Regions from separate parts of the Bacillus pfraonensis genome, predicted to be linked through region 3. Evidence: riboswitches for the same ligand, from Rfam matches in the RefSeq annotation. Region 3 holds a riboswitch; each other region holds the start of a gene.
The links. A riboswitch is a leader RNA that binds a small molecule or an ion and turns the genes downstream of it on or off. The one in region 3 is predicted to bind thiamine pyrophosphate.

Region 1: another riboswitch for thiamine pyrophosphate. It lies ahead of KFD70_RS25455 (MTH1187 family thiamine-binding protein); the one in region 3 lies ahead of thiC (phosphomethylpyrimidine synthase ThiC).
Region 2: another riboswitch for thiamine pyrophosphate. It lies ahead of thiT (energy-coupled thiamine transporter ThiT); the one in region 3 lies ahead of thiC (phosphomethylpyrimidine synthase ThiC).
Region 4: another riboswitch for thiamine pyrophosphate. It lies ahead of tenA (thiaminase II); the one in region 3 lies ahead of thiC (phosphomethylpyrimidine synthase ThiC).

Annotation. Positions count from the first base shown of each region.
Region 1 is NZ_JAHCDO010000039.1:9,625-15,908, reverse strand. Features, by position in the region: gene KFD70_RS25475 (ABC-F family ATP-binding cassette domain-containing protein) at 1-805, opposite strand, end outside; gene KFD70_RS25470 (ABC transporter ATP-binding protein) at 1,274-2,023, opposite strand; gene KFD70_RS25465 (ABC transporter substrate-binding protein) at 2,020-3,018, opposite strand; gene KFD70_RS25460 (ABC transporter permease) at 3,015-3,791, opposite strand; gene KFD70_RS25455 (MTH1187 family thiamine-binding protein) at 3,763-4,083, opposite strand; TPP riboswitch at 4,187-4,288, opposite strand; gene KFD70_RS25450 (cytochrome-c oxidase) at 4,420-4,800, shown strand; gene KFD70_RS25445 (anaerobic C4-dicarboxylate transporter family protein) at 5,036-6,284, shown strand, end outside.
Region 2 is NZ_JAHCDO010000007.1:47,528-53,811, reverse strand. Features, by position in the region: gene feoB (ferrous iron transport protein B) at 16-2,004, opposite strand; gene KFD70_RS08345 (FeoA family protein) at 2,001-2,228, opposite strand; TPP riboswitch at 2,428-2,529, shown strand; gene thiT (energy-coupled thiamine transporter ThiT) at 2,625-3,290, shown strand; gene KFD70_RS08335 (class D sortase) at 3,383-4,003, opposite strand; gene KFD70_RS08330 (PspC-like choline-binding domain-containing protein) at 4,172-4,774, opposite strand; gene KFD70_RS08325 (hypothetical protein) at 5,210-5,542, opposite strand; gene KFD70_RS08320 (hypothetical protein) at 5,729-5,941, opposite strand; gene KFD70_RS08315 (peptide ABC transporter permease) at 6,185-6,284, opposite strand, start outside.
Region 3 is NZ_JAHCDO010000003.1:329,382-335,665, reverse strand. Features, by position in the region: gene lldP (L-lactate permease) at 43-1,704, shown strand; TPP riboswitch at 1,937-2,052, shown strand; gene thiC (phosphomethylpyrimidine synthase ThiC) at 2,470-4,230, shown strand; gene KFD70_RS04260 (cytochrome d ubiquinol oxidase subunit II) at 4,400-5,425, opposite strand; gene KFD70_RS04255 (cytochrome ubiquinol oxidase subunit I) at 5,418-6,284, opposite strand, start outside.
Region 4 is NZ_JAHCDO010000004.1:129,091-135,374, reverse strand. Features, by position in the region: gene KFD70_RS05335 (esterase/lipase family protein) at 1-998, shown strand, start outside; gene KFD70_RS05330 (homoserine dehydrogenase) at 1,134-2,159, shown strand; gene KFD70_RS05325 (MBL fold metallo-hydrolase) at 2,317-3,039, shown strand; TPP riboswitch at 3,142-3,248, shown strand; gene tenA (thiaminase II) at 3,429-4,106, shown strand; gene KFD70_RS05315 (alpha/beta hydrolase) at 4,430-5,962, shown strand; gene KFD70_RS05310 (macrolide 2'-phosphotransferase) at 6,070-6,284, shown strand, end outside.

The sequences.
Region 1 (6,284 bases), on a different contig from region 3:
TTGCAATTTCCTTTTGCTGTCTTGTATAAGTTGCTTGTAATTGTTGTTTCTGAAGTTGGTAGCTTGATAAAAATCTTTCATAATTCCCCGCATAGCGCTTTATTGTTTGCCCTTCTAAATGATAAATAACATTTGTAATACAATTTAAAAATGATTCATCATGTGAAACGACAATATAAGCATTTTCATATGCTTGTAAATACGCCCTTAGCCAATCGATATGAACCGCATCTAAATAATTTGTTGGTTCATCTAGCAATAAAATGTGTGGCTTCTCTAAAAGAAGCTTCCCAAGTAATAATTTTGTTCGCTGGCCACCACTTAATTTTGAAACATCTTTTTTCATTCCTAAATCTAACAACCCTAAACCAGCTGCTATTTCTTCTATTTTTGTATGAACTTGATAAAAATCTGAACCTTCTAGTACATTTTGTAATTTTCCATATTGCGTTAATAGCTGCTCTAAGTCCGTTTCCTTGGCCATCTTTTCAGCAATATCCATCATTTCACGTTCAATCGTATACAGGTGAGAAAAAGCACTTTGTAAATATTCTTCAATTGTTGTTCCTTCTTGTAACTCAATATGCTGCTCTAAAAAACCGACCTTCACATGTGGAAACCATTCAATTGTTCCCCCATCAGGTAGAATCTCTCCTGCTAACAGACGAAGCAACGTTGATTTCCCAGCACCATTACTTCCTATAAGTCCAACATGCTCACCTTGCAATAATCGAAAACAAGCATTATATAAAATACTTTTATCTCCATACGTATGGGTAAGATTTTCTACTGTTAATACACTCATTTTTGCTCTCTCCTTTTCTTTACCACTAACAAGCCAAATAGAGAGAACAGCAAAATAAAGGTCTTATTTAATTGTGTATACATGAAAAATGGGTAAGGTGAACACACCTTACCCATTACAAATAATTATCGTAAAAAAGGATTAAGGCTCTTTATCTGCTGTCTTCAATTTGGCTTACACTTTAAAAATGGGCAGACTTCTCCCATATCAAGCTAAAACCATTTGAAGAACAGTTGATAAAGTCATCTTATCCTTTCACTCCTTTATAAATCATTATTGTCTTATAATAAGCATATACCATGCTCTTATATTTTATTCGTTATCGATCTTTTTGTTCCTCTTTTTCACTAAAGATTTCTTCATACATTTTCTCCATTGCATAAGGGCTAGTAAATTCTAAAGTTAACGATTTCCACATAAAAAAGCCTCTTAACAATCATTATACCAAAAATTGTTAAGAGGCTTTTATTACTTACGCATATAAGGAGCTAATATCTCTAAAATCTTCGCTTTGTCTTCTTTTAACTCAATGGATGTCAGCATATCCATTGTGCGAGGACGCGGTAAATTCACACGCACTTCACCAATAACCGTCGCTGGTCTTTGCGATAAGATAAATACACGATCAGATAATAGAATTGCTTCATCTAAGTCATGTGTTACCATCACGATTGTTTGCTTCTCTTGATGCCATGAATCTAAAAGCCAACGATGCACTTCCATTTTTGTAAATGCATCGAGTTTACCAAATGGTTCATCAAGTAACATAATCGGTTTTTCACACAAATAAGTACGGAGGAAACTAATGCGCTGACGCATACCACCAGATAATGCATCTGGATAATGATTAGCGTATTCAGCTAAACCAAATTGCTCCAATGCTTCCATACCTTCTGCCAATCGCTCTTTCTTTGCTTTCCCATCAATTTCTAGCGGGAGGACAATATTTTGAAGTGCTGAGCGCCATGGCAGTAGCAAATCTTGCTGCGGCATATAACTTACAATATCCTGTTTTTGAACAAGGGTATCGTTATAAATTACCTCACCACTAGTCGCCTCTTCAACACTTGCAATCAGATTTAACAGCGTGCTTTTCCCGCAACCACTTGGACCTACAAAAGAGACAAATTCCCCTTCTTGTATAGAAGCGCTAATCTTTTCTAATACATTTTTTCCATCAAATGCTTTCACAACATCGTTTATTTGTAATCCGTTCATTTTTCACTTGGAAGGAATTCATTTGTAAATGCATCTTTTACATCAATTTTCTTTTTAATAACTTTGTTATCATGTAAGAAATTCATGTAATTCGTCCAAATTTCTTCCTTCTGTACTCCCCACGCTTTCGCATCATCTTGATACTTCGTACTTAACCATTTTTGGCTCTCTTGAACTAACTCTTTATTAATATCTGGTACATTTTTAATTAAAATATCAGCCGCTTCTTTTGGTTCTTTAATTGCAAAATTATATCCCTCTGCCGTTGCATTCATGAATTTTTTCACAAAGTCTTTATCATTTTTCGTATATTTTTCACTTGTAATAATGACAGGGCTATAGAAATCTAATGCTGGATCTAAATCTTTTATCATGATTGTATTTAATTCTTTTCCTTGGCGTTTCGCTTCAATACCGTCCCAACCATAATAAATCCATTCAAAATCTGCATCTCTACCAATCGATTTAAAGAAGTCTGTTTGTCCAAGAACAATCTTTTCTACTTTACTAAAATCAGCTTGATGTTTATCCATAATGGTTTTTAACGTCGCTTCTTCTGCTGGTGCACCCCAACCGCCATAGCGCTTACCTTCAAAATCTTTTGGAGAAGTAATATTATCTTTTTTCAGCGATGCAAATGCAGATGTATTATGTTGAATAATTGCCCCAATCGAGACAACTGGAATTCCTTCAACACGAGCTGATGTTACATTTTCTTGATAACTTACACCGAAATCTGCTTTTCCTGATGCAATCATTTGCTCTGCTGATACGTTATCACCTGGCTGAATGATTTCTACATCTAACCCTTGCTTTTTATAGTAATCTTTCGTCTTTGCTACGTATAAACCAGTGTGGTTTGTATTCGGAAACCAATCTAACACAACTTTTACTTTCTTTTCTTTATCTGCACTCTCTTCTTTCTTCGCTGCATTACAACCAACCACGCCTACCGTTAGCAGCGCTGCTAGCATCACTTTTAAGCCTTTTTTCATTTTTTGTCGTCCTTTCTGTATATCCATGGTGCTGTTAGTCTTGCCATAAATTCTACGATAAAATACAAGAGTAATGTCACCATTACGATAATTGCTGCAATGCCAAATACACGAGCTGTTAAAAAGGATTTTGTTGCACGCGTAAGCATGACACCTAATCCTTCACTCGCACCAAGCCATTCCCCAATAATCGCTCCCATCACGCTATATGTAACGGCAATTTTCAGCCCAGAGAAAAAGTATGGGAGCACGGCTGGAAATTTTACCTTTTGATAGATTTGCCATTTGGTTGCACGCATTGTTTGTAATAACTTAAGCATGTTTTTATCTACTGTTTGAAAACCTTCTAAAATACTGAGAGCAATCGGAAAGAAACAAACAAGAATAACGACCATCACCTTTGGAAGCATTCCATATCCAAACCAAATAATAAATAAAGGTGCTAGCACGACAATTGGAATGGTTTGTGAGATAACCAGTAACGGGTTAATTAAAATGCGAAATAACGGAATAACATCCATAATAATTGCAATACTTGTTCCAAGTAAAATCGCAAAAAATAAGCCAATGATAACTTCTTGCAGTGTTTGCATTGTATTTGGTAACAATAAATCTTTCATTCCAATCAACTCTTGAACGATTGCAGAAGGTTTCGGTAAAATCCACGGTTCAATTCGAAATAATGAAACAGATCCTTCCCATATAGCAATGAGAAGGATAAGCCAAATCGTTGTAATTGTTATATTAGATCGTTTCTGGTTTTTCATATTCATCACGGTACTTCCAAACTTTCTCATCAATCGTTACACCAGTACTTGGACGATAATGAATTTTAATAGAAGTAATCACTTCTTCTGCTCCAGCATCGACACAAGCCTGTTGCGCACGCTTAATGACATCAAGAAGCACGTCTAATTCTCCTTCCAGCGTTGTTTCCATTGCACCTACTTCGTAACGAACACCAGATTGTTGCACGACTTCAATTGCCTTATCAACAACGGAATATACATCTTTGTTTTTCGCTTGTGGTACAACTGAAAATGAAATGGTAACTTGTTGTGACATACTAAAATCCCCCTTGCAAAATGTTGTATAAAAAAGAAAAGGCTTTCCTGCAAAATTCGCAGGAAAGCCTTGTATGCAAGTTATTATACAATAACATGTGCTTACATCACTTTAAGTAACTCCCTACGCTGGCATTATCCAGATCAGGTTGAGGGTCGATGCTTTCTTACATCCTCTCAGCCAATTGGCTCCCCGGTCTTAATTCGTTTTCATTGTAGCATGATTTATTTTTTCAAACAAACAAATCCACATTTTTTTATAATATGATACTGCTTACAATCTATTGGTCATATATTTTATCATAGCAAAAATACAAGTATATTAAGGGGGGTAAAAATGGGAATTCGTTTCATTCAAATCTCTTCTATTTATTTTGTCATCGGTGTTTGTATGGGATTATTCATGTCAATTTCATCTAATTTCAAATTGACCGCAGTTCATGTGCATGTTTTATTACTAGGATGGACTTCTATGATGATAGCTGGTATTTTATATTATATTTTTAAAGAAGCCGGCACCTCAAAACTTGGTAAATTACATTTTTGGCTCTTAAATATCGGACTACCGATTATGATGATTGCACTTGCCTTTGAAATTTACGGTTACCATGCAGCTATCCCTTTTGTTGCTGGTGGAAGTATTCTTGTTGTTCTTTCCATTATTATCTTTACTATTAATATTTTTGTGCATATAAAAGAAAACAATAGCATTCTTTAAAAGAAAAAAGCAGAAACGAATAAACTCGTTTCTGCTTTTTTCTTTTCCTCTCTTAATATCCTCATTTCACATTTTCTTAAAATAATTTTACTAAATATAATGAATGTTACTTTTTATGTGTTATATAATAAAAAAGATTTATATAACAGCACTTCATTTGTTTAATTTAATAATTATCACTCAAATTAAATTATTCAAAAATATCTTACCATATGAATTTTGGAGGTATTTTATTATGTTTTGGCTACAATTTCTTACCTTACTAGTCTGCATTTTTATCGGTGCACGCCTTGGTGGAGTCGGCCTAGGAGTAATGGGTGGAGTTGGTATGGCAATCCTCGTTTTTGTCTTCCACTTACAACCTACCGCTCCTCCTATTGACGTTATGCTGATGATTTTAGCAGTCATTACTGCTGCCGGTGCATTGCAAGCTGCGGGCGGAATGGATTACCTTGTCCATCTTGCAGAAAAAGCACTTCGTAAAAATCCAAAGCGCATCACATTCTTCGCACCAATTGTAACTTATTTATTTACATTGTGTGCTGGAACTGGACACGTTGCCTATTCCGTACTTCCTGTTATCGCAGAGGTATCACGCGAATCAGGAATTAGACCGGAACGCCCGATGTCAATTGCCGTTATCGCTTCACAACAAGCAATTACAGCAAGTCCAATCTCTGCTGCAACTGTGGCTCTATTAGCAATGCTAGCTGATTATAAAATTACATTGCTAGATATTTTAAAAGTAAGTATTCCTTCTACTTTTATTGCTTGTATGTTAGCAGCTTTCGTTGCAAGCAAAATGGGCAAAGAGTTAAATAAAGATCCAGAATACTTAAAGCGTTTAAAAGAAGGTATGATTCCTAAACTTGAAGAAAAGAAAGAATTTATCGGTGCGAAAGGTGCCAAATTATCTGTTATTCTTTTCTTATTCGCAACTGTTCTTGTTGTTCTTCTTGGTTCATTCGAAGTACTTCGTCCAGGATGGATGATAGACGGAAAATTAGTTCGTCTTTCTATGCCAAATACAATCGAAATGGTCATGCTTACAATTGCTGCTCTTATTATTATCTTCTGTAAACCAAATGTAGAAAGCATTGTATCTGGAAATGTCTTTAAAGCCGGTGCTACAGCTGTTGTTGCAATTTTCGGTATCGCTTGGATGGGAGACACATTCTTTAACGGAAACTTAAATATGATTCAAGGATCCATTCAACATCTAGTAACAAGTGCACCATGGTTATTCGCTATTGCGTTATTTATCCTATCTATCTTACTGTATAGCCAAGCAGCTACAGTACGTGCTTTAATGCCTCTTGGATTATCACTTGGTATTTCACCAGCACTTCTCATTGCGATGTTCCCTGCCGTAAACGGATATTTCTTCATTCCAAACTATGGAACAATTGTCGCTGCGATTAACTTTGACCGTACAGGAACAACACGCATTGGTAAATATGTATTAAATCATAGCTTTATGATTC
Region 2 (6,284 bases), on a different contig from region 3:
ATGATACATCCCCTTCTAGAATCCAAGCATGGATCCGACTTGGTATATAACGAGCGTTAATGCATAAGCAATGATAAGTGGATAAACAACAGAGAAAATCGTCCATTTTATAGACCCTGTTTCACGACGAATCACAGCTACTGTTGCTAAACATGGAACGTATAACAAAATGAAAAACATGAACGCATAGGCTGATAATGCAGTATAGTGCGCCCCCATTACATTTCCAAGCACATCTTCTTTCACTGCATAAATAATCGCCATTGTTGAAACAACAACTTCTTTTGCTAAAAATCCTGTTAAAAGCGATGCTGCCGCTTGCCATGTTCCAAAACCGAGCGGTGCTAAAATTGGTGCCACGAACCCACCAATCATCGCTAAGAAACTATCTCCCATATCTACACCAAATCCAGATGGACCAGCATAGTTGAGTAACCAAATGACAACAGACCCACCAAAAATAAATGTACCAGCTTTACGTACGAAACCTTTTCCTTTTTCCCATGTGCTCAGCCACAATGTTTTTGCTTGTGGCATACGATAAGGCGGAAGCTCAATCACAAAAATAGACTTTTCTTCTTTTAAAACAGTCATAGACATTACCTTTGTAACTAATAGCGCAAGTACAATCCCTGCAATGTATAAAGAGAACACGACAGTCGCTTGGCTATTCGGAAAAAAGACTCCCGCAAATAATGCATACACAGGTAACCGTGCTGAACAAGACATAAATGGTGTTACTAAAACAGTAAGCAGCCTCTCTTTCTCTTGTTCAATTGTTCTTGCTGCCATAATGCCTGGTACGTTACAACCAAAACCGATAATCATTGGAATAAACGCCTTCCCATTTAAACCGAAGAATTCCATAATCCGGTCCATAACAACTGCAATTCGTGCCATATATCCTGAGTCTTCTAGTAATGAAATAAAGAAAAAGAGTGCAAAAATTTGTGGGACGAATACTAATACAGCACCAACACCAGCAATAATCCCCTCTGTAACAAGCGCTTGAATAAAATCAGAGGCACCAATAGTTGTTAAGCCCGCTGTTACCCAATCGGTGAGTTGCCCACCGAAAAATTCATCAAGCATATCCGACAAAGGCGTCCCAATCCACGTAAACGTAACCTGAAAAATAAAAAACATAACTGCTAAAAAGATTGGAAGTCCCAAAACTTTATGTGTAATTAACTGGTCAACTCTTTCCGAAAAAGGAACCTTTCCTTCTTTTTCATGCTGAATGACATTTGTTTTGAACTTTTCAATATACGCTGCACGTGTATTATAAATATGCTGCTCTAATGTACCATCAAGTTCTTCTTCCAGATTAGAGCGAATTGCCACAAGTTCCTTATAAATCGGTAATCTACTCACTTCTTGTTCCACTACTTCATTATTGCTTAAAAATTGAATTGCAAGCCATCTTGGGTATTCATAATTTTCCTTAGTTAAAAATCCCATAATCTCTGCAATTCCTACATCTATTTTTTCACCATATGAAAGAACGAACGGCTTTTTCTCTTTTTTATCACTCTCATGCAAAGTAGCAAGTAACTCTTCACAGCCTTTCCCGCTTCTCGCAACAACAGGAACGACCGTTACTCCTAATATTTCTGATAATCTTTTTACATCAATAACAATCCCGCGCTGCTTTGCAACATCGATCATATTTAACCCAATTGAAACTGGCTTACCAAATTCCAGCAGTTGCAATGTTAAATGCATATTGCGCTCAAATTGAGAAGAGTCAACAATATTCAGCATATGTTGAAATTCTTCTTTTAATAGAAAGTTTGTAACGACACCTTCATCACGCGAGACAGGATTTAAATCATATACACCTGGTAAATCAATTAATGTCCCTTGCTTATTCTTTAACTTACCAATCTTTTTTTCTACCGTTACCCCGCTCCAGTTTCCCACGTATTCATAGGAACCAGTTAACGCATTAAATAATGATGTTTTTCCTGTGTTCGGATTCCCTAGCAATGCAACCTTATTCACGCTAATTCCACCTTTATCATTTTCGCGTCACAATGACGAATACTAATTAATTGCCCACGGCATTCTAGTGTACATGGTCCCTTGAACATCGCTTTTTGTTTTACACGAAGTTCACTTCCTTCAGAAAGACCAAAAGCAGCTAATCTCCGCTTTAACAACTTATCTAACGCCTGTATATTTTTCACTAGTGCCTTTTCACCTATTTTGATGTCAACTAGACTCATAATCCCCCTCCTCAAAAGAGAATGATAATTATTTTCAGATAAATTATATCATATTGCATGAATCACTCACTATAGCATTCCCCTACCTATTTGTTAACATTTTTGAACAATTCTATTTTCATACTTTTTCCGTTATATAAATACCCATTTGCCATTCTCATCCATTTCAATTACAATGAATCTAACAATCAAAGAATCTCGTTATCACAGGGGGAGCCTCGTTGCTGAGAGGGAATATAATATTCCGACCCTTAGAACCTGTTAGTTAATGCTAACGTAGGAATTGTGCAAACGTCGAAATACATCTACCCCATCATTTTTTATTTACGTATTTCATATCTCCCTATGATACATTATTCTTTTTTTGTGCAACTTGGATTTAGGGGGAATGACAATATGCGTAACACCAATTTACAAGCGATGATTGAATCTGCAATCCTGGCAGCCTTTGCCTTGATCATCGACATTTTACCACTATCAATTAAACTTCCAACAGGCGGTTCTGTTTCATTTGCTATGATTCCTATTTTTATTATCGCTTACCGCTGGGGATTCAAAACGGCTTTCTTAGGAGGCTTGATTTGGGGACTGCTGCAAATTGTAGTCGGAGATGCTTATATTTTAACGCCAGTGCAAGCATTCATTGAGTACTTCGTTGCCTTTGCTTTTGTCGGCTTTGCCGGTTTATTCTATCGTCCCATTCAAAAAGCACTTGGAACATCCAGTCCTAGTAATGAACCATCTAGTCTAGGTAGTCGCAAAGATAAATCTTCACCAAAAAACAATCAGGGGAAAAAAGTGGTCGCTTATATTATCCTTGCTACATTTGTTGGTAGCTTTGCACGTTATTTCTGTCACTTTATTGCCGGTGTTATCTTCTTTGGAAAATACGCACCGCCAGGACAGTCAGCTGTTCTTTATTCATTGATTGTTAACGGTAGTACGATGCTTGCTTCTTTCGCTTTATGTACAGTATTATTACTCCTTCTATTTACAACAGCGCCACGCTTATTCAAAAGTGCAGGTGTATATAATATAAACACAAAAAAGAAGAGTGCTTAAATGGCGCTCTTCTTTTTAATTTAGTGAGTTATATCAATGCTCTATTTCACATTCTCTCATTCTAAATAGCTAAAGACAAAAATACTGTAATCTCATTTTGAATCAGTAGCAATTAATTTTGCCTCAATAATATATCGATCCGGGGCATCGCCTATGTAATCAAATGGATAACAAGTCGTCAATGTTAATGTTGGTGCTTCTTTCTTTACAATAACTGTGCGATCATCAGCATCTGTAATCCATATTTTTTGAATTTCATACGAGTAAATTTTATTATCATATTCCACGATAAGATGATTTTTTTCTTTCAGCTCTCCTAATTCTGTAAATACAGTATCACGATGTCCACTTAATACAGTATGTCCTCCTTGGGGTGGTACTGTTGTCATATCACTAACAAACATACCTACACCTTTTTTCAATGTAGTATTATTCGTCCCCCAGTATACCGAAAATTTCTTTTTGATTTTCGGTATACTTAATATAGCTACTTTCTCTCCTTCTTTGTGTTGGATTTGAGAAGAGGGTACTTGAGAATTTGCATTTGTTTCAGTAGCAGTGTCTTTTGATGTTATCCTTTCAAACTGCTTGACCTCTTCTATCGTTAAATCTTGCGCCGAACTTTTTCCTTTGTACCATTCAAAAGAGTAATAAGCACCAACAAGAATACCAATTATCATGAAGGCAACTCCAATACGATTTAGAAATGTCACCTTTAATCCCTCCATTCCTCATTATTATTTCTCTCCTTATATACCCTTTTTAACACCACTTCTCATGTATTTATAAGATATATCCGAGATGCAAAGATAATTTACAAAGCAAAAAAGCTGCCAAAAGTAGCTATTCAACTACTTTCGGCAGCCTCTTATTCAAAATATTTAAAGCATAACGCCATTATCTTTAAATACATACCAAGTACCATTAATCAAGTGTTTGCCTGTTGCCATTGCACCATCAGATTTTAAATAATACCATTTTCCACTCTCTTGTAGCCACCCTGTTTTCATCGTGCCATTCGAATTCATATAATACCAACCTGTATCAGTTCTTACCCATCCAGTTCTCATTAATCCACGATGGATGTAATACCACTTATTTCCTTCTTTTAACCAACCAGTTTTAAATGCTCCATCTTGGTTTGCATATAACCAGCGATCTTCATCCTGTATCCAACCAGTTTGCATAATACCATCTTGACCTAAGTAATAATCTCTTCCATTTACTCTAACATAATCGTTTTGCACCATCATTCCATCTATACAGTAATACCATTTTCCGTTATAACTTAACCAGCCTTCATGAGCTTTTCCATCTTTATCAAAGTAATACCATGCATCTCCAGTTTTTACCCATCCCATTTTTTGTATAGCTTGTTCTTCTTTCGGGATAGCCTGATTCACATTTTCACTTGTTTCTCCATAAGAAACGGCAGGTACTAAAAACATTACAGACATTAAAACTAGCAAAATAATTTTTTTCATTTTTCCCAGTCTCCCAAATAATAATTTATTTTGGTTTCTACCTCTATAACCAAATTATATTACGAATTATAAAAACAAACAACATTTTTGTAATATAAATGTAATAATTTTATCTTTTTTGTTACTTTAGATATTTTATCGTTACTATTTTCCTATTATATTCTTAAAATAATATATATATCCGTTTTGATTTTTCGACATATAAGTTACGGTTATGAAAATAAAAGAAGGTCTTCACTCCTTTTCTCCTTCTGTTTTCACATGGCATGGGGCTAAAAAAAGGAACCGATCGCTTCTACCTATGAGCGGATTCTCTCTCCCCCCTAAAAGGAATGGTTTTATTTCGGTTTTTCAATCCGTATTTATATAGATGTTTATCTTCACTAAAAAAGCATTGTAGATTCCCTCTACAATGCTTTTTCTGTGTCTCAGTATTTAATTGTTACTTTCACGTGAATGTAGAGTAAAAGGATCTGGAGTAATAACTAATTGTCTCGGCTCAGTTTTCTTTAAGTGATTAGTGACGTTACACTTACTATGTTGAAAGGACCATGCTTTAATAGGATTTGTAAAGATGATTCTTTGCTCTTTATTAGGGGTCTCTTCTTCAAAATTACAACTTTCGCTCCATTTACACCATTTCATTGTAAATTGTGAAGAAGAATGATCTTCTTTTCGATCAAATAAGTGCGAAAGGCTCATCTCTTCATCTAGTATCATAGTGTTACTAGCCGATAATAAAGCAATGGTCATCCAACGTTTCTCCATTCCCTCCTACTCCTTTTCACATATAATGCCTAAAGCGTATTTTACCTAAAATGTGCTTGCCTTTTACCTTACACCTATAAGTTTATCCAAAATATCACTACTCCACTATCGATTTGTCTTACAAATTACCTTACATTTTTGTAAGGAATAAAAAAACCTCCATTTAAATGAATGAAGGTTTTGAAATCATTTTTTATCTATATATTCTTTCATATCATCTAATCCAGCTTCATACAGTTGGAGCAGCATTCCATGAGAAATCGCACCAAGAACTAAAGTCATTCCAATCAGTGAAACTCGAATAGCAGGAACATCAATTATATAAGCCAACATACCAAGAACGATTGTTAGAAGCAATGCTTTTATAAATGTAATACTTGAGTACTGTTTCTTTTTCATGATTATCACCCTTTATGGAAGCGTTTTCTTAATATAGTTATTATATCATATCATCAGACCTTTTTGTGGATATTTTTGTAAAAAGACTTCCGTTTTTAAAAATAAAAAAATGACCTGCACTCGTTCTCTCCTTTTGTTTTCACTTGGCATAAAGCAGGAAGAAAGTTTGACCACCTCTATGTATGGTCGGATGCTCTCTCCCTCCTAAAAAGAATGATTTCATTTCGTTTTTCAAATTTGCATTTATATATTATGTCTATATCCGTTTACTACTTTCGTCATACAAAATAAAAGAAGCATATAGAACAGAACTGGAATTATAATCACTCTTGGCTCTAGCATT
Region 3 (6,284 bases):
ATAAAGGTTTTAAAACAGGGGATTACAGAAAGGGAGAGGACAATGGGGACATGGACACAAGTTTACGATCCGTTTGGTAACATTTGGATTTCGGCAGCGGTAGCACTTATTCCAATTATCTTTTTTTTCTTGGCGTTAGCAGTGTTTCGTATGAAGGGGTATGTGGCAGGTTTTATTACAGTTGTATTAACAATTTTAGTTGCGTTATTTGCGTATAAAATGCCGTTTACAATGGCGATGGCAGCAACTGGATATGGCTTCCTATACGGGTTATGGCCAATCGCATGGATTATTGTGATGTCGGTATTTTTATATAAAATTTCTGTCAAAACAGGACAGTTTGATGTGATTCGTGCATCGGTACTATCGATTACGAATGACCATCGTTTACTCGTTATTTTAATTGGTTTTTCATTTGGTGCATTTTTGGAAGGGGCAGCTGGATTTGGTGCACCGGTAGCAATTACGGCAGCGCTTCTTGCAGGTCTTGGTTTAAATCCGTTATATGCGGCTGGACTTTGTTTAATTGCAAATACAGCGCCGGTAGCGTTCGGAGCAATGGGAATTCCGATTACAGTTGCGGGGCAAGTAACGGGTATTGATGCTCATAAAATCGGACAAATGGCAGGACATCAATTACCATTCTTATCATTATTTGTTCCGTTCTTTATCGTATTTTTAATGGATGGCTTCAAAGGGGTTAAACAAACATGGCCTGCATTATTTGTAGCAGGTAGTTCATTTGCAATTACACAGTTTATTACAGCTACGTTTTTAGGACCAGAACTTCCGGATATTACATCAGCACTTGTCAGCTTAGTGTGTTTAGCATTATTCCTAAAAGTATGGCAACCGAAAGAAATTTATCAATCTAATCAAGCGAACGCTGAAGTGGCAGCGACAACAACTGCGACATCTATGCCAAAATTAACGGCAGGAAAAGTTGTAAAGGCTTGGTCACCATTTATTATTTTGACAGTGATGGTTGTGATTTGGAGTCAAGGATTCTTCAAAGCGTTATTTGCTCCAGGCGGGGCGTTGGAAAGTCTTGTCTTTAAGTTTCAAATTCCAGGTCTGCACAATTTAGTAATGAAGGCAGAACCAATTGTAAATAAACCAACGCCTTATGATGCAGTATTAAAGTTTGATATTCTATCAGCAACAGGAACAGCGATTTTAATTGCGTGTATTATTTCAATCCTTGTACTTAAAATGAGCGCAAAACAAGCAGTTGAAACATTTAAAGAAACATTACAAGAATTAAAAATGCCAATTCTATCTATCGGTTTCGTATTAGGATTCGCATTCATCGCAAATTATTCTGGTTTATCGTCAACACTCGCGTTAGCATTAGCAGGAACAGGTGGATTATTCCCGTTCTTCTCACCATTCCTTGGCTGGATCGGCGTATTCTTAACAGGATCAGATACGTCGGCAAACGCATTATTCTCCAACCTGCAAGCTATTACAGCGCAGCAAGTTGGCGTATCAGAAGTATTACTTGTTGCGGCAAATACAACAGGCGGTGTAACAGGTAAAATGATTTCTCCGCAATCGATTGCAATAGCTTGTGCGGCAGTAGGATTAGCGGGAAAAGAATCTGATTTATTCCGCTTCACAGTAAAACATAGTCTATTCTTCGTAATCATTGTTGGGATTATGACATATGTACAAGCTTATTATTTAACTTGGATGATACCGTAAATAAGAAAAAGATGCCCGGGCGGGCGCGTGCGGGCATCTTTTTTGAGATATCGGCGATTTTTTAAATATATCGACTGTTTCTCTAAATATATCGGCGGAAACTACTAACATATCGACTATTCGACAAAGGATATCGACCAACATACAAAAAACGACACATAAAAATTAAGATTCATTCGTTTGCATTTTTCTGATTATCGTGTATGATAAGAAAGTATTGAAAATTAAATCAGTGATAAACTAGGGGTGCCCAAGAGAAGCTTGGGCTGAGAGAGAAGTGCGAGAACTTCTTAACCCTCTGGACCTGATCTGGCTCGTACCAGCGTAGGGAAGTTAACGGCTTTACATAACGATGTCTTTATGAGCCAGGTCCTTGTTTTACTATGGACCTGGCTCTTTTTATTTTGGCATGCGCTGGCCACAAGTTTAATCTCGTCCTTGTCACATGTAAAGTGGAGCCGACTGTTTAGCCCTGACGGCTAAAGTTCTTCCGTACAGAAAGTGTTTTTTACTTTCTTGTGCGGAAGGTTTTTAGATGTGAAGGGCTAGGAGGCGAAGCTGGATCACAAGAAAAGCGGAGGCGGCTCGTTCAGAATGAGAGGGGGATGGAGCTTCAGCCGAAGAGGCGCAGTTTGCCTCGGCGGAAGAAGCGAAGCCCCCGCCCATTCTAGCCGCTGAAGTAAGAATCGAATTGTCCAGAAGATGGCCCAAGACTCTGAGCAAGTTAGATTCAACTGAAATGATAAAGGGGAGGAAACACAAATTATGAAGCAATCTGTTTCAGCTAAGCAAATTGAATTGAAGTCGAGTTTACCAGGGAGTAAGAAAGTCTATGTTGATGGTCCGCATGAAGGTATGAAAGTGCCGATGCGTGAGATTGCACAAAGCGATACAAATGGTGTACCAAATCCACCAATTCGTGTTTATGATACAAGTGGTCCATATACAGATCCTGAGTACAAAGTAGAGTTGGAAAAGGGAATTCCAACGCCACGCCGTGGTTGGATTGTTGACCGCGGAGATGTAGAAGAGTATGAAGGACGCGAAATGAAACCGGAAGATGATGGTGTGAAAGTTGCATCTAATCATACACCTGTGTTTCCGCAAATGGATCGTAAACCACTTCGCGCAAAAGAAGGTGCAAACGTAACGCAAATGCACTATGCTCGCAAAGGTATTATTACATCTGAAATGGAATATGTTGCGATTCGTGAAGGGGTAGAGCCAGAGTTTGTTCGTAAAGAGATTGCGGAAGGACGCGCCATTTTACCAGCAAACATTAACCACCCAGAAGCAGAACCGATGATTATCGGACGCAATTTCCACGTGAAAGTAAATGCGAATATTGGGAACTCCGCAGTTTCTTCTTCTATCGCAGAAGAAGTTGAGAAGATGACATGGGCAACACGCTGGGGCGCAGATACAATCATGGATCTATCAACAGGGAAAAATATTCATACAACTCGTGAATGGATTATTCGTAATGCTCCTGTACCAGTTGGAACAGTGCCGATTTATCAAGCGCTAGAAAAAGTAAACGGAATCGCTGAAGACTTAACGTGGGAAGTATACCGTGATACGTTAATCGAACAGGCAGAGCAAGGCGTTGACTACTTTACAATTCACGCTGGCGTGCTACTTCGTTACATTCCAATTACAGCAAAACGTACAACAGGTATTGTTTCACGTGGTGGCTCGATTATGGCGCAGTGGTGTTTATTCCATCATAAAGAAAACTTCCTATATACTCACTTTGAAGAGATTTGTGAAATTATGAAACAGTACGATGTTTCCTTCTCTCTAGGAGATGGATTACGTCCAGGGTCGATTGCGGATGCAAATGATGAAGCGCAATTCTCTGAGCTTGAAACACTTGGAGAATTAACGAAGATTGCTTGGAAGCATGATGTTCAAGTCATGATTGAAGGACCAGGACATGTACCAATGCATTTAATTAAAGAAAATATGGATAAAGAGCTTGAAATTTGCCAAGGAGCACCATTCTATACGCTTGGACCTTTAACGACGGATATCGCACCTGGGTATGACCATATTACATCGGCAATTGGTGCGGCGATGATCGGCTGGTTTGGTACTGCAATGCTTTGCTATGTAACGCCGAAAGAACATTTAGGCTTGCCAAACAAAGATGACGTTCGAGAAGGGGTTATTACGTACAAAATTGCGGCACATGCAGCGGATCTTGCAAAAGGACACAAAACAGCGCAGCAACGTGACGATGCACTTTCAAAAGCTCGTTTTGAATTCCGTTGGCGCGATCAATTTAACTTATCTTTAGATCCTGAACGTGCAATGGACTTCCACGATGAAACATTACCAGCAGAAGGAGCAAAAACAGCTCATTTCTGCTCAATGTGTGGTCCGAAGTTCTGTAGTATGAGAATTTCACACGACATTCGTGAATATGCAAAAGAAAATGATTTAGAAACAACAGAAGCAATTGAAAAAGGTATGAAAGAAAAAGCAGAAGAGTTTAAAGAAGCTGGTAGTCACTTATATCAATAATTGAATTTGAGATTTTTCAGGGAGTTTATTTTCTCTCTCCTTCCTTTGTGTTTGAGATGGGGGAAATATGTACTGCTCCCAAACACCTCTTTACTTGATTGATCACATGTACCTAACTTAAATATAGAAGAAGCCCCCTTTGCTAAGACGGTAGCAAAGGGGGCTATTATTATTTTTCCTTTAGGAATGTTCGATCCTTTAAGAATAAATTCCAGAAGAAAATAAAGCCTGGAAGTAAGATGGCGATGCCGATTGCATAGAGGATGAGCAGCGCATAGAATGTTTCTTTCGTTGTAAAGCTTGTAAATACAGTAACATCCGGGTAAATGATATATGGTAAATGCGCGACGCCATAAGCGTAGCTTGCAAATGCATACTGTGCAACAACTGCTAAAACAGCGATGCGCGGCCAGCCAAGTGAATCGTATTTTTTATTTGTCCACCAAAGGGAAGAATACCCGATTACAAATAAAATAATGGAGACTGTGAACCAAGGGAACTGTTTAATTAATCCTTGCATGAGCCAATGTGTTTCTGGATCCATTACAACAAGGGCGATGATGGCCGTAACGAGTGTTGCTGGACCAAGTATGATGGCATTTCGTCTGTAAACACGGTAGGTATCCTCTGAACGCTGTTCTCTCGCAAAGTCAGCTAAAAAAAGAGAGGACAGAAATAACTCAGAAGTTAATCCGAATAACATATACCAATAAATTACTGGACTCGATAAAAGTTTCCCATATAATAGAACTTCTTTTCCGCCAGAGGTCGTAATATAAGCACCTTCTGTAACAGGTAAAACTGTAATTAATAAGGCCGGAATTAAGAGGCCTGTAATACCAGAAATAGAGCGAAGAACATGTTCATATTTGGGTACAGAATAAGCAAACACCATGAATGTACTGCGAATGGCAACGAGAACTAAAATTAATGTTACCGGCACAAACATGACTGTTGCGAGTGTAAAAGCTGCTTTTGGAAAGAAGCCAAGGAATGCAACAACGACAAAGACGAGAAATGTATTTGTTACTTCCCATGTTGGCGATAAATACCGATTGGCAAGTTTTCCAGCTAGCGTCGAGTGCTTCGCGTATGCCATACCCCAAAATCCAGCCCCAAAATCAATGGAGCCTAAAATGCTGTATACGAAGATAATGGCCCATAAGATAATAATCGCAATACTTGCCTCATGCACGAGGATCTCCTCCTTGCTGCACTAAATCATTTTTTAGCGGATGTCTTTTAAAGAACGTCCGCAGCACGAAAATTGTTAACGCGCCAAGTCCGATATACAAAATGATAAATAAAATGAATAAAGGTCCAACAAAGTCAGCACGTGTTGCAGCATCAACTGTACGTTGCATACCATAAATGGTCCAAGGCTGACGTCCACTACAACTGAAAATCCAACCGAATTCAATACCGAGTATCATAATCGGCCCGCATGCAGCAGTTGCCCATAGCAGCCACTTCGGTAACTTTGCTTCTTTTTTTCGATAGATAAAATACCAATATAAAAGGGCAATGGTTGCTACAGCAAAGGTGAATACGGCTGTACCAACCATTAAGTTGAACAGTGTATGTGTATAAAACGGTGGCCATGTTTCTCTTGGGAATTCATTAAGCCCTTTTACAACGGTATTAGGGTCTAAACCAACGAGTAAGCTGAGCATATTCGGAATTTCGAGTGCATAGTTTAGCTCAAGATTTTCAGGATCAACAACTCCACCAATGGATAGGGGAGCATGTGATGTCGTTTGAAATAAAGCTTCAGCTGATGCGAGTTTTTCAGGAGAATGCTCATGTAAGGCGATGGCTGATTCATGTCCAGAAAGCCACATAGTTGCGCCTGTAATAAAGGTAACAACAAGTCCTAAAAATAGTCCTTTTTTATGATAAGCAATCTCCCTTGCGCTCACATTTCGTTTTAATAATTTAAATCCAGCGATAGAAGCAATGACGGCTGCTCCGGTTGCATAAGCTGTAATGACGACGTGAAAAGAGCTTGTGAAAAAGCTGGGATTAAAGAATGCTTTCCACGGGTCAACGTTAAA
Region 4 (6,284 bases), on a different contig from region 3:
CAAGTAACTGGGATCGTGCTTGTGAGTTATACGCTCAAATCAATGGTGGAACAGTAGATTATGGAGCAGCTCATGCCGAAAAACATGGACACGATCGATATGGAAGAACATATACAGGGTTTGTTCAAAATTGGAGTGAGACAAATAAGCTTCATTTAGTAGGACATAGTATGGGAGGACAAACAATACGTACGCTAGTCCAATTGTTAAAAGAAGGGAATCAAGAAGAGAGAGAATATGTAAAACAACATGCTGATGTGAAAATGTCTCCGTTGTTTCAGGGAGGAAAATCATACGTTCATAGTGTAACGACATTAGCCACTCCTCACAATGGGACAACCCTTGCAGATGGAAGTTTACTCTTGCCAGCTGTAAAGCAATTACTCGTCGCAACTGCTGGAGTTGGAGAAAATAACAATCTATCACTATACGATTTTAAATTGGATCAATGGGGAATTAAAAAAAGAGCTGGGGAATCATTTTATCAATATTCAAACCGTGTCTTAAATAGTTCCATTTTGAAGGATACAAAAGATATAAGCCAATGGGATTTAAGTACAGATGGAGCAAAGGAATTGAACACTTGGGTAAAAGCGCAACCAGATGTATATTATTTTTCTTACAGTGGACATGCAACACAAGTAGCACCTATAACGGGAATTCATTTACCGCACATCACCATGAATAAGGCACTGATGGGAAATGCAATTTTCTTAGGGTCATATGCAAGATACGAACAGAATCGTACATTCATTGATTCATCCTGGTGGGAAAATGACGGAGTAGTAAATACAAACTCTATGGTAGGACCATCAACTGATGTGGTTATAAATAATAGTAGTGCGCCAGAACTTGGGAAATGGAATCATATTGAGACAAAACAAAACTGGGATCACCTCGATATGGTTGGATTAAGTGTCTCGGATTCCTTAGGGTTCTCTGATATTAATGCTTTTTACCGAAAGATTGCTGAAAAGCTATCCAATTTACCGAAATAACTGGCTTCATATTTATATTGAAATGTAGCAGCTCCTTCAAATTTTTTTGAGGGAGTTTTCTTTCGTGAATCACATCATATTTTCGGAGTATAATGGAGTTAACATTAAAATAGCACAATAGTTTGAGGTGATGATGTGAGAGTTAACATAGTAATATCTGGATATGGAACTGTTGGAAAAGAGTTTGTAAGATTGGTATTTGAGAAAGCTTTATATATAAATGAGATGTACGGTATCGAACTTGTCCTTACTGGAGTTATGGGAAGTACAGTCAATCTCTTTAGCGCCAAAGGTTTACATATTAAAGAATTATTAACTTATGGTACAGGTTCTAATGCATTGGAGAGATATCTCAAAAACTATCCACTCGATAAAAGTGAAAAAATGCCTTTTGGTCATGTATTAATAGAATCAACACCAACTAATCTTCAAACAGGTGAACCTGGAAGAACATATATTGAAACAGCGATTGAAAATCATATGGATGTAGTCGCTATTTCAAAAGGTGCACTCGTTAGCGCATGGAAAGAAATAAAGCAAAAAGCAACGAAAGCTAACGTACGTATTCGTTATAGTGGTGCAACTGCAGCTGCGCTCCCTACATTAGATATTGGACAATTTAGTTTAGCAGGGTGCCAAATTGAAAGTATAGAAGGTATTTTAAATGGAACAACAAATTATATTCTTACAAAGATGTACGAAAAAGATGTAACATTTGAGGAAGCACTGCATCAAGCGCAGCAAAAAGGAATCGCTGAAACAAACCCATCATTAGACGTAAGTGGAATGGACAGTGCCTGTAAACTATTATTGTTAGCGAACAGTTTATTTCAGTCAGAATACTCTCTTGATTACGTAAATGTAAATGGGATAGAGGGTATTACGAAACAAGATATAGAGAAAGCAAAAGCACAAGGTAAATCTCTAAAACTAATTGGAGCGGCATATAGAGACCATTCAGGGAACCCTAAACTTGAAGTATGTCCGCGTGAAATAGGGAAAGAGCATCCTTTAGCTCATGTAAATGGAACGGAAAAAGGAATCACTTTTCATACTGATACGATGGGAAGAGTTACTTCAATCGGGGGAGCCTCGAACCCAAGAGCAGCAGCAGCGGCAGCTCTGAAAGATTTAATTAATTTGTATCGGAAAGATGTGTGATGAAAAATTCTGGTTGTAGATCAAATAAAGAAATTTGACAAATAAATATTTTTGTGTTATGATTATAAATTTAGTGTTTGATTAAATATCCTTAACGTGATACATTTTAGTAAGTGAAATACCTTCACTAATTTATGTATCGAGGGAGACGTGTAATATGAAAATAGAAAACGGTTTAGCGGTGTTAAAATTAAAAATTCAAGAATTCGAATTAAATCCCACGTTACTTTGGGATGAAAAAGAAGCTATATTAATCGATACTGGTATGCCAGGCCAATTAGAAGGGATTCGTGATGCAATGATTGGTATTGGTGTCCCTTTTGAACAATTACAAGCAGTTATTTTAACCCATCAAGATATAGACCATATTGGAAGTCTTCCTGAAATACAGCAGAAGGCAGGCCATTCTATTGAAGTATACGCACATGAATTAGACAAGCCATATATTGAAGGACAAGTGCATTTAATGAAAACGGATCCAAGTAAAATGAGTAAAGACAAATGGGATGCACTTCCAGAAGTTATGCAATTTCTATATGAAAATCCTCCGACGGCAAAAGTAAATCGGACATTAGAAGACGGAGAAAGACTACCATTTTTCGGAGGCATTGAAGTGATTCATACACCAGGGCATACTCCGGGACATATTAGTTTATATAGTGAAAAATATAAAACATTAATTGCGGGCGACGCGATAGTATGCGTTGGTGGAAACTTAAAAGGACCTGTTCCGCATACAACGCCAGACATGGATACAGCTACAAAATCGCTTAGAAGATTTTTAGAATTTGATATTGAGACGGTGATTTGTTATCACGGTGGTGTTTGTAATTTGAATGTGAAGGAGCAAATAGCGAGATTAGTAGAAGAGGATTGCTAACATTTTCGTGCCTATATGTTAGCGATATTGAATTTACAAATAATATTTGATAGTATTCTAGAATATGTTATGATTAATATCAAAGTTAAATAGTTATATATATTTATCCACTAGGGGGGCCTTTTAAAGGCTGAGATCAAAAAATATCTTTGAAACCCTTAGGACCTGATCTGGGTAATACCAGCGTAGGGAAGTGGAAGTGACAGAATATGATATTTTTTTAAATATTGATAATGTCCAGTCCGCTTTCTTTACGTGTGTGTAAAGAAAGCTTTTTTATTTTGCGCACCTACTTGAAGTGAGTCTCAGTAATCTAGTAGCTAACGAGCAATTCGTTAAGAAACTTGTTTCATTTTTTTATTATTAAAACGTTTATTGGAGGGTCTATCATGTTATTTTCACAGTTATTACGTAAAGAAGTTAATCCGATTTGGGAAGCAAGTTTTAATCATCCATTTGTGACAAAACTAGGGAACGGAACATTAGATTTAGCTAGTTTTCGCTATTACGTTCTGCAAGATTCATATTATTTAAGTCATTTTGCAAGAGTCCAATCGTTAGGAGCAGCAAAAGCGATTGAATTAGAAACGACAGCTCGTATGGCGCACCATGCACAAAATACATACCAAGCTGAATTATCGCTGCATGAGAATTTTGCGAAAAAATTAGGAATTACGGAAAAAGAAAAAGAATCGTTCATTCCTGCACCGACGGCTTATGCGTATACATCACATATGTATCGCGCTGCATACGAGGGACATATTGGGGATGTTATCGCAGCGATTTTGCCGTGCTATTGGCTTTATTATGAAATTGGTGAGCGACTTAAGGAATGTAAACCGGAAGAACCCATTTACCAAGAGTGGATTTCTGCATATGGTTCTGACTGGTTCCGTACTTTAGTAGAAGAGCAAATTGCCAGATTAGATGCCATTGCAGAAACAGTAACAGAAACTGATCGTAAGCGCATGAAACAGCATTTTGTCATTAGTAGTCAATATGAATATTCATTTTGGGAGATGGCTTACACATTAGAAAAATGGCCAGTAGAAGATATAAGTTTATAAGAAACAAATATGTCTCTTATCACGCGTGTAAAAAGTATAGAAAATGACTAACTTAGTTTAGTCATTTTTTTGTACGAAAATAATATTTCTATTTCTCTGTTTTTAGAAGAATCAACTTCACTAATTAGATGCTTATATATTATTAAAAAATTACATAATAAAAAGGAGGAAGAAGGTAGTTTTTATTGAAGTTTGTTTATAATATCACATTCTTTGTTAGAGGGCGTAAAGAAATTTATTAATCTCTTTGATGTTTTTTATTTTCCTTACAATGCTTGGAATGTTGTATTAAAAGAATTTAACTTTGAAAGGAGTCAATAAATATGAAAACGAGAAAACGAATAACGAATAAGATTTTACTCGTTAGTACAATTTGTGCAATAAGCATTCCCTCAGTTTCATACGCAGCAGAATCCATTCAACCTAAAAATTTTGCAATTTCTCCAAGTCTGTATGAGAGGGGAAATACAGATGCATTGAAAATAAGTTTTTATCCTTATACATATAATAATCCATTCAACCATCAATTTACCTCAACATCCAAAGAAACAAACACAAATATAAAAGAAATAAACAATGCTGATGATGAAAATCCTGTTATATCTACTACTCTTACATTTATCCGTTATATGCATACTGAAAATTATAAATCTGCATTTGATTTAACTTCTCGACCTTTACAGAAGATAATATCTGAAAAGTGGCTGGAGAGTTATTGGAAGGAACTTCCCCTGCAGTTACAAGCAGGTTCTTTTATTGGAATTGGAGAGGTAAAGCAAAAAGAGACGAATTCCGTTCATACAAACATTGAAATTGGATTAGTATTTGAAAAATTCACTGTACCTTTCATGTTTAGATTAGATCCATCTGGAAAAATAGACGATTTCCAGCTTAGTATGTCATCCGACTCTGTTGCACAGCGCCCGGCATATAGTAATCCTGATTCGTTTACTGAAGAAGAAGTAGTAGTCGGAAGTGGCGCGTTCCCATTACCAGGAACACTGTCTGTTCCAAAGGGAGAGGGGCCTTTCCCAGCGGTTATTCTTGTGCAAGGATCTGGAGCAAGCGATCGAGATGAAACTGCGTTTGCTTTAAAACCGTTTCGCGATTTAGCTGAAGGTCTTGCTTCGAAAGGAATTGCTGTTCTTCGCTATAATAAACGAACATATGAACATGGATTGAAAACACAATTTAGTCCGTTTTATACAGTTGATAAAGAAACAACAGATGATGCACTTTTTGCGACTCGTTTTCTTCAAAATAATCCTATGATAGACAAGAATCAAATTTATGTTCTCGGCCATAGTCAAGGCGGAATGATGGTTCCGAAAATGATCGAAAAAGACCAAAATCAAAATATTGCTGGGGCAATTGTGATGGGAGGACCAGCTCGTACATTCCAGGATGTTGTTTTAGATCAATTTGATTACTTGTATTCTCTCGGCAGAATGACAGCTGAGGAATATAAATTTTATAAAGCGCAATATGAATTATTAAATGACCCTAATTTTTCTGGAAAAAACCCTCCAAAAGATTTTTATTTAGGAGCGCCTGTATTTTGGGATTCTATCCGTAAAATTAAGGCGGCAGAAATGTCTAAAGAACAAAAGACACCGCTTCTTATTATTCAAGGAGAAAGAGACTATCAAGTTCAATCAAAAATCGAAATTCCTCTTTGGAAAGAACAATTAAAAGAGCGAGATAATGTAGATTATCGACTTTATCCAAAGTTAAATCACTTCTTTACAGAAGGAGATGGGGAATTAAGTAAACCGGATGAATATTATAGTCCAGCCAATATTCCTGAGTATGTTATAAATGATATTGCTACGTGGGTGCAAGGAAGAGCGAAATAAAAATAAGGACAGTATATTTATAAGAGCTCATTTCGTTTACAAAAAACACGGGCACCCAGTCTGTGTTTTTTGTAATTATATGAAAAATTGCAGAGGAGTGTCTATCTATGACAAATACAAATGAACAGAAAAGTATAGAAGCAATGTTAAAGATTGCAGAAAAGAATGGTTTACAATTAAATAAAGAAAGCGCTGAATTAAATGAATCAGGAATGGACTTTCAAGTTGTATTTGCTACTGATGAAAAGGGTGTTTCATGGGTTCTCCGGAAACCAAGAAGACCAGATGTAATTGAAAGAGGGGCATTAGAAGGGAAAATACT